Regions from separate parts of the Nonomuraea sp. NPDC050790 genome, predicted to be linked through region 1. Evidence: riboswitches for the same ligand, from Rfam matches in the RefSeq annotation. Region 1 holds a riboswitch; the other holds the start of a gene.
The links. A riboswitch is a leader RNA that binds a small molecule or an ion and turns the genes downstream of it on or off. The one in region 1 is predicted to bind S-adenosylmethionine.

Region 1 (3,400 bases):
ATTCACCACCGTGGCCGAGCTCGTGGGCGGCAGCTTCCTGATCATCGGACTGCTGACCCGCCTGGCCGCGCTGGCTCTGCTGTGCGTCAGCCTGGGCGCGATCATCTTCGTCCACGGCAAGAACGGCATCTTCGTCACCAACATGGGCTGGGAGCTCGTGGGCGCGCTGGGCGCGGCCTGCCTGCTCCTGCTGGCCGCGGGGGCGGGGCGGATCAGCGCCGACGGCATCATCAGAACGGTGCTCAGGAGGCGCGCGGCCGACCAGACGCTGCCGGAGTCGACCGGGAGCGGCACGACCACGACCATGCCCACGAACGTCCGCACGGTCCGCGAGACGCCGCACACCGAACCACCCCAGAACGGAATCCACCCAGCCCAGAACGGGGCTCCGACCCAGAACGGGACTCCGCCGACTCCGGCCGGGACCGAGCCGCGCGCCGACGTGCCACGCCAGTCCACACCGCCGCCCGCACCGCCCACGTCGCCGCCCGCGCCGCCCGCGACGGGCACGACGCCGCGCGCGACAGGCACGACGCCGCCCGCGACGGGCAGCGGCGCGAACCTGAGCGACGACGACATGAAGGCGCTCGACGCGCTGATGTCCGACGACCAGCCGAGGAGGAAACCGCCGGAGTGACGCCTGCCGGGACGTGACGCCTGCCGGGACGTGATGCCTGCCGGGACGTGATGCCTGCCGGGACGTGATGCCTGCCGGGACGTGATGCCTGCCGGGACGTGGCGCCTAGCGAGAGGTGAGGTCGCGCAGTGCGGTGATGAGCCGGTCCACGTGCTCGTCCGTGGTGCCGATGCCGATCGAGGCGCGCACGGCCGACGCCGTCCCGTCCTCGCAGCCGCCGTCCGCGGTGCCCAGGAGGTGCCGCACGAACGGGTGCGCGCAGAACTTGCCGTCCCGCACGCCGATGCCGTACTCGCCGGACAGCGCCTCGGCGACCTCGCGCGCGCTGTAGCCGTCCACGACGAAGGAGACGATGCCCACGCGCGGGTGGTCGGGGCCCCACAGTGACAGCTCCCGCACGCCCTCGACCGAGGCCAGCCCGTCACGGAGCCGCGCGATCAGCCGCTCCTCCTCGATGACCAGCGGCGCCCAGCCGGTCGCGCTCAGCGCGTCGCACGCCGCCGCCAGCGCGATCGCGCCGATCACGTTCGGGGTGCCGGCCTCGTGCCGGGGCTCGGGGTCGTCGTGCCACTCGGTGGACTCCTCGTCCGCGCCGACCGACTTCACCGCCCCGCCGCCCTTCAGGTACGGCTCGCCGTCCGCCAGCCAGTCCCGCCGCCCGATCAGCACACCGGCGCCGAAGGGCGCGTACAGCTTGTGGCCGGAGAAGACGACGTAGTCCAGGTCGAGGGCGGTCAGGTTGAGCTGGCGGTGCGGGACGAGCTGCGCGGCGTCGACCAGGATGCGGGCGCCGTGCCGGTGGGCGATGTGGGCCAGGGCGGCGATGGGCCACAGCTCGCCGGTGACGTTGGAGGCGGCGGTGACGACGAGCAGCTTGGGGCCGTCGATGGCGGCGAGGGCCTCGTCGGCCTGGCGGACGGCCTCGCCGGGGAAGGCGGGGGGCGCCAGCCGTACCGTCTTGTTCCAGGGGAGCAGCGAGGCGTGGTGCTCGCTGTCGAAGACCACCGTGGTGGTGCCCGCGGGCAGGACGCCGGCCAGCAGGTTCGTGGCGTCGGTGGTGTTGCGGGTGAAGACGACCGCGTCGTCGGGGCGGGCGCCGGCGAAGGCGCGGACGGTGTGGCGGGCCTGCTCGTAGCGGGCGGTGGTGAGCTGGGAGGCGTAACCGGCGCCGCGGTGCACGCTGGAGTAGGCCGGGAGCGCGGCGTTGACGGCGGCGCTGACCGGCTCCAGACAGGGGGCGCTGGCGGCGTAGTCGAGGTTGGCGTATCCGACCAGCCGGCCGCCCTTGACCGGGACCTCCAGGTCGGCGCCGAGCACGGCCGGGATGGCGCGGGCGGCGCCCTGCTGGGGCTGCTGCTGCTCCTCGGCCTGGGCCGGAACGGAGCTGAAGATCGTCAGAGTGGACACGGCGAACCTCCTGGGGTCGGTCGGGACCCCTGGAATCGCCACGGAGCCCGCGCTTGCCCGCCACACCTCGTGACGGACCAGGTCCTCACCCGGGGCACCCCGCCGCGGACGCGAGGGTTGCCGGCCAGCTAGCCGGGGCTTGTCGCTGGCACTCATGACCTACACGGAGCACTATAAGCGACACCCGGCCACAAATGACAACCCCTTACCGCTACGACCCTTCGTTGACCATGACGCGCGGGTGGATCATCCCAGGCCACGGTCATATCCGAACTACTAAGCAGGATCGTGAACTTCTGCGGGGGTTAGGTCGTTGGTACCGGGAGATAGTTTCCGACAGCGGAGGTGGACAGATGTGGGACTGGGTAAGCAACCCGGAGATCTGGATCGGGTTCTTCACCCTGGTCGCCCTGGAGATCGTCCTTGGGATCGACAACATCATCTTCATCTCGATCCTCGCCGGGAAACTCCCTGAGCATCAGCGTGACCGGGCCCGGGTGCTCGGACTGGCCGCCGCGCTCATCAGCCGCCTGCTCCTGCTGCTGGCGCTGTCCTGGGTGGTCAAGCTGACCGAGCCGCTGTTCGCGGTCTTCGGTCATGAAATATCAGGACGTGACCTGATCCTCATCCTCGGTGGCCTGTTCCTGCTGGCCAAGAGCGTCACCGAGATCGGCCACAACATGGAGCTGAAGGGCGACGACGGCAAGCCGCGCAAGGTCGCCTCGTTCGCCTCGGTGATCGTGCAGATCATGATCCTGGACATCGTCTTCTCGCTCGACTCGGTCATCACCGCGGTCGGCATGGTGAACGAGCTGGGCGTCATGGTCGCGGCGGTGATCGTGTCGGTGCTGGTGATGCTGTTCGCCTCCGGCCCGATCAGCCGCTTCGTGGACAAGCACCCGAGCATCAAGATGCTGGCCCTGTCCTTCCTCGTGCTGATCGGCGTCGTGCTGCTCGCGGAGGGCTTTGACCAGCACATCTCCAAGGGCTACATCTACTTCGCGATGGCCTTCTCGGTCATCGTCGAGCTGCTCAACATCAGGATGCGCAGCAGGCACGCCAAGCAGTCCGACCAGGAGAAAGCCCAGGACAGCAGCTCGTAGGATGAAGTGGTGCGCTTTGACCCCTGGAATCCGGATTTCGTCGCTCATCCGTATGACGTCTACGCCGAGCTGAGGCGCGAGGCGCCGGTTAGCTTCTTCGAGCCGACCGGCCAGTGGCTGGTCTCGCGTCACGCCGACGTCAACGCGCTGCTGCGCGATCGCCGGCTCGGCCGCTCCTACCTGCACGTCGCCTCGCACGAGGAGTTCGGGCAGGAGGCGCCGCCAGACTTCCAGGAGCCGTTCTGGCGGGTGG
Region 2 (3,400 bases), on a different contig from region 1:
AATCCGCACAGATACGCTCATGCCTAAAACTTCCTTTCAGATGGCGCGGAACGCGTCGAGAGAGGGCCGGATGACAGCGGTGGGTTCGGCGATCGACGACACCGCGTCAAGGGTCTTGAGGCCGTCGCCGGTGTTCAGCACCACTGTTTCCGCCTCGGGATCCAGCGTGCCGTTTTCCACCAGCTTCTTGAGCACGCCCACGGTGACGCCGCCCGCGGTCTCGGCGAAGATGCCCTCCGTGGACGCCAGGAGCTTGATGGCCGCGACGATCTCGGCGTCGGTGACGTCCTCCACCGCCCCTCCCGTACGGCGGGCGATGTCGAGCACGTAGGGCCCGTCAGCCGGGTTCCCGATGGCCAGCGACTTGGCGATGGTGTCCGGCTTGACCGGCTGGACCACGTCGTGCCCCGCCTTATACGCCGCCGACACCGGCGAGCACCCGAGCGCCTGGGCCCCGAACACCTTGTACGGCGTGTCCTCGACCAGCCCGAGCGCCACGAGCTCCTTGAAGCCCTTGTCGATCTTCGTGAGCTGGGAGCCGGAGGCGATCGGGATGACGATCTGCTCGGGCAGCTTCCAGCCGAGCTGCTCGGCGATCTCGTAGGCCAGCGTCTTGGACCCCTCGGCGTAGTAGGGCCGCAGGTTCACGTTGACGAAGCCCCACTTGTCGCCCAGCGGGTCGCCGATGAGCTCGGAGCAGAAGCGGTTGACCTCGTCGTAGGTGCCCTCGATGCCGATGAGCTTGCCGCCGAACACGCGGGCCATGGCGATCTTGGCCTGCTCCAGGTCGGCGGGGATGAACACGCACGCGTCGAGCCCGGCCCTGGCCGCGGCGGCGGTGACCGCGCCGGCCAGGTTGCCGGTGGAGGAGCAGGACAGGGTGTGGAAGCCGAAGTTGCGGGCCGCCTCGACGGCGATGGCCACCACCCGGTCCTTGAAGGAGTGGGTGGGGTTGCCGGAGTCGTCCTTGATGTGCAGCGACCTGATGCCGAGCGCCCGGCCGAGGTTGCCGGCCTTGACCAGCTTGGTCCAGCCGGGGTTCATGTTCTGCTTGGCGGCCACGTCGACGGGGACGGGCAGGAGCGCCTGGTAACGCCAGATGTTGGTCGGACCGGACTCGATGCGCGAGCGGGTCACCGTACCGAAGTCATAGGCCACTTCGAGTGGCCCGAAACACTCCAGACACGCGAAACTGGGGCCGAGGTCATAGCGGGTGCCGCACTCGCGGCAGGAGAGAGCTACAGCAGGACCGAAGTCAAGCGACATGAAGCGAGGCCTTCCCTCATCTTCGCCCGCGGCCACCTTGACCGCAGACCGGAATTGGCACCTTGTCCCGGTCGGCCTCGCGGGTGCGAGTCACAATCCGGGAGGGTTGCCGGGGCTTCGCAGGGCCGGTCCCTCCACCCCTCTGGATGAGCAATATGTAGTTGTCGGAATGGACTCTACCTGGTCAAGACGATCGGTTGACCACCCGTCTCGACCAGTGAGACCATCCGTCTCATCGATAGTCCTCCCCGAGCACCCCCTGCACGTACTTGCGCGCCTGGTGGATGCGGGATTTCGCGGTGCCGAGCGGGATGCCCAGCTGCTCGGCCACCTCGTTGTAGTCGAGCTGGACGATGTCGCGCAGCACCAGCGCCTGCGCCAGGTCGGGCTTGGACGCCTCCAGCGACTCCATCGCGTCGAGCAGGTCCAGGCGCGAGCCCGCGATCACGCTCACCCTGGCCACGTCCGGCTTCTGCGTGGGCAGCTCGTCGGAGCTCTGCTCGGCCGCCCTGCGCTTCAGCGAGCGGTAGGTCGTGCGGGCGCAGTTGGCCGTCACGATGTGCAGCCACGTGCTGAACCGCGCCCGGCCCTCGAATCGCCCGATGTTGCGCGCGACGGCCAGAAGAGTGTCCTGGCAGGCCTCCTCCGCGTCCTGGTGATAGGGCAAGATTCGCGCGCAGTGCCGTAGTACGTCCGGCTCGATCCGCCGCAAGAGCTCGCCGAGTGCGCGATGATCTCCAGCGGCTGCGGAGCGGGCCAGTTCCTCGGTTAGCTCATCAAGCGCCATAGCGGGATCCTATGAGCGGAGGATAGTTAAATGAACAGCGTCCTGGTCGCCTCGAACCGCGGTCCTGTCTCGTTCACCGTCTCCGACGACGGCGTTCTCACCATGAAACGCGGTGGCGGCGGCCTGGTATCCGGACTTTCCGGCGTGGCGAAGGACGAAGGCGTGCTGTGGGTCTGCGCGGCCCTTTCCGACGGCGACCGCAGCGCCGTACGGCAGGCCCCCGGCGGCCGCCTCGACCAGGCCGGCTACGACACCGGCGCGCTGCGCATGCTGGACATCGCCCCCGCGACCTTCCACCGCGCCTACAACGCCGTGGCCAACTCCACGCTGTGGTTCGTCAACCATCTGCTCTACGACATCCCCAACGCCCCGCACTTCGGCACCAGGTTCCAGCGCGAGTGGGAGTCCTACCGCGACTACAACGGCGCCTTCGCGCTGGCCCTGGCCGAGGAGGCCGGGCACGAGGCGCGGGTGATGGTCCAGGACTACCACCTGACGCTCACCCCCGCGATGCTCCGCGCCGAGCGCCCCGACCTGCGCATCGCCCATTTCAGCCACACCCCGTGGGCCCCGCCGGAGTACTTCGCGCTGCTGCCCGACGAGGTGGCCCGCGAGGTCCTGGAGGGCATCCTGGGCGCCGATCACGCCGGGTTCCTCACCGAGCGGTGGGCGCGGGCGTTCACCGACTGCTGCGTGGCCCTGCTGGGCGCGCGGGCGGACGCGCGCGGCGTCACCCACGAGGGCCGCACGACCAGGATCGGCGTGCACCCGCTCGGCGTCGACGGCGAGCAGCTCTGGCGGCGGGCCTGCGAGCCGGACGTGGAGTCGAACATGGCGGTGCTGCGCGATCAGGTCGGCGACCGGAAGCTGATCGTCCGCATCGACCGCACCGAGCTGTCGAAGAACATCGTGCGCGGGCTGATGGCCTACCGCGAGTTCCTGGCCGCGCACCCGGAATGGCACGGCCGCGTGGTGCACCTGGCCTTCGCCTACCCGAGCCGCCACGACCTGCCGGAGTACCGCGAGTACACCGCGGCCGTGCAGCGCTGCGCCAAGGAGATCGAGGACGAGTACGCCACCGAGGACTGGGACCCGCTGATACTCAACGTCAACGACGACTACGCGCGCAGCCTGGCCGCCTACCGGATGGCCGACGTGCTGCTGGTCAACCCGATCCGCGACGGCATGAACCTGGTGGCCAAGGAGGGCCCGATCCTGTCGCCCCGCTGCGTCCTGGTGCTCTCGCGCGAGGCCGGCGCCGCCGCCGAGCTGGGCGCGGACGCGCTGGTGGTCAACCCGTACGACGTGCTGGAGACCGCGCAGGCCCTGCGCACGGCCCTGGTCATG

Region 2: linked by a shared signal. The riboswitch ahead of thrC (threonine synthase) and the one ahead of ACIBEJ_RS42920 (aminotransferase class V-fold PLP-dependent enzyme) in region 1 are both predicted to bind S-adenosylmethionine.

Annotation. Positions count from the first base shown of each region.
Region 1 covers NZ_JBITGF010000011.1:69,388-72,787, forward strand. The annotation lists gene ACIBEJ_RS42915 (DoxX family protein) at 1-637, shown strand, start outside; gene ACIBEJ_RS42920 (aminotransferase class V-fold PLP-dependent enzyme) at 743-2,044, opposite strand; SAM riboswitch class IV at 2,089-2,204, opposite strand; gene ACIBEJ_RS42925 (TerC family protein) at 2,398-3,147, shown strand; gene ACIBEJ_RS42930 (cytochrome P450) at 3,157-3,400, shown strand, end outside.
Region 2 covers NZ_JBITGF010000023.1:1,138-4,537, forward strand. The annotation lists gene ACIBEJ_RS51980 (MoaD/ThiS family protein) at 1-21, opposite strand, end outside; gene thrC (threonine synthase) at 37-1,266, opposite strand; SAM riboswitch class I at 1,280-1,419, opposite strand; gene ACIBEJ_RS51990 (RNA polymerase sigma factor) at 1,499-2,053, opposite strand; gene ACIBEJ_RS51995 (trehalose-6-phosphate synthase) at 2,084-3,400, shown strand, end outside.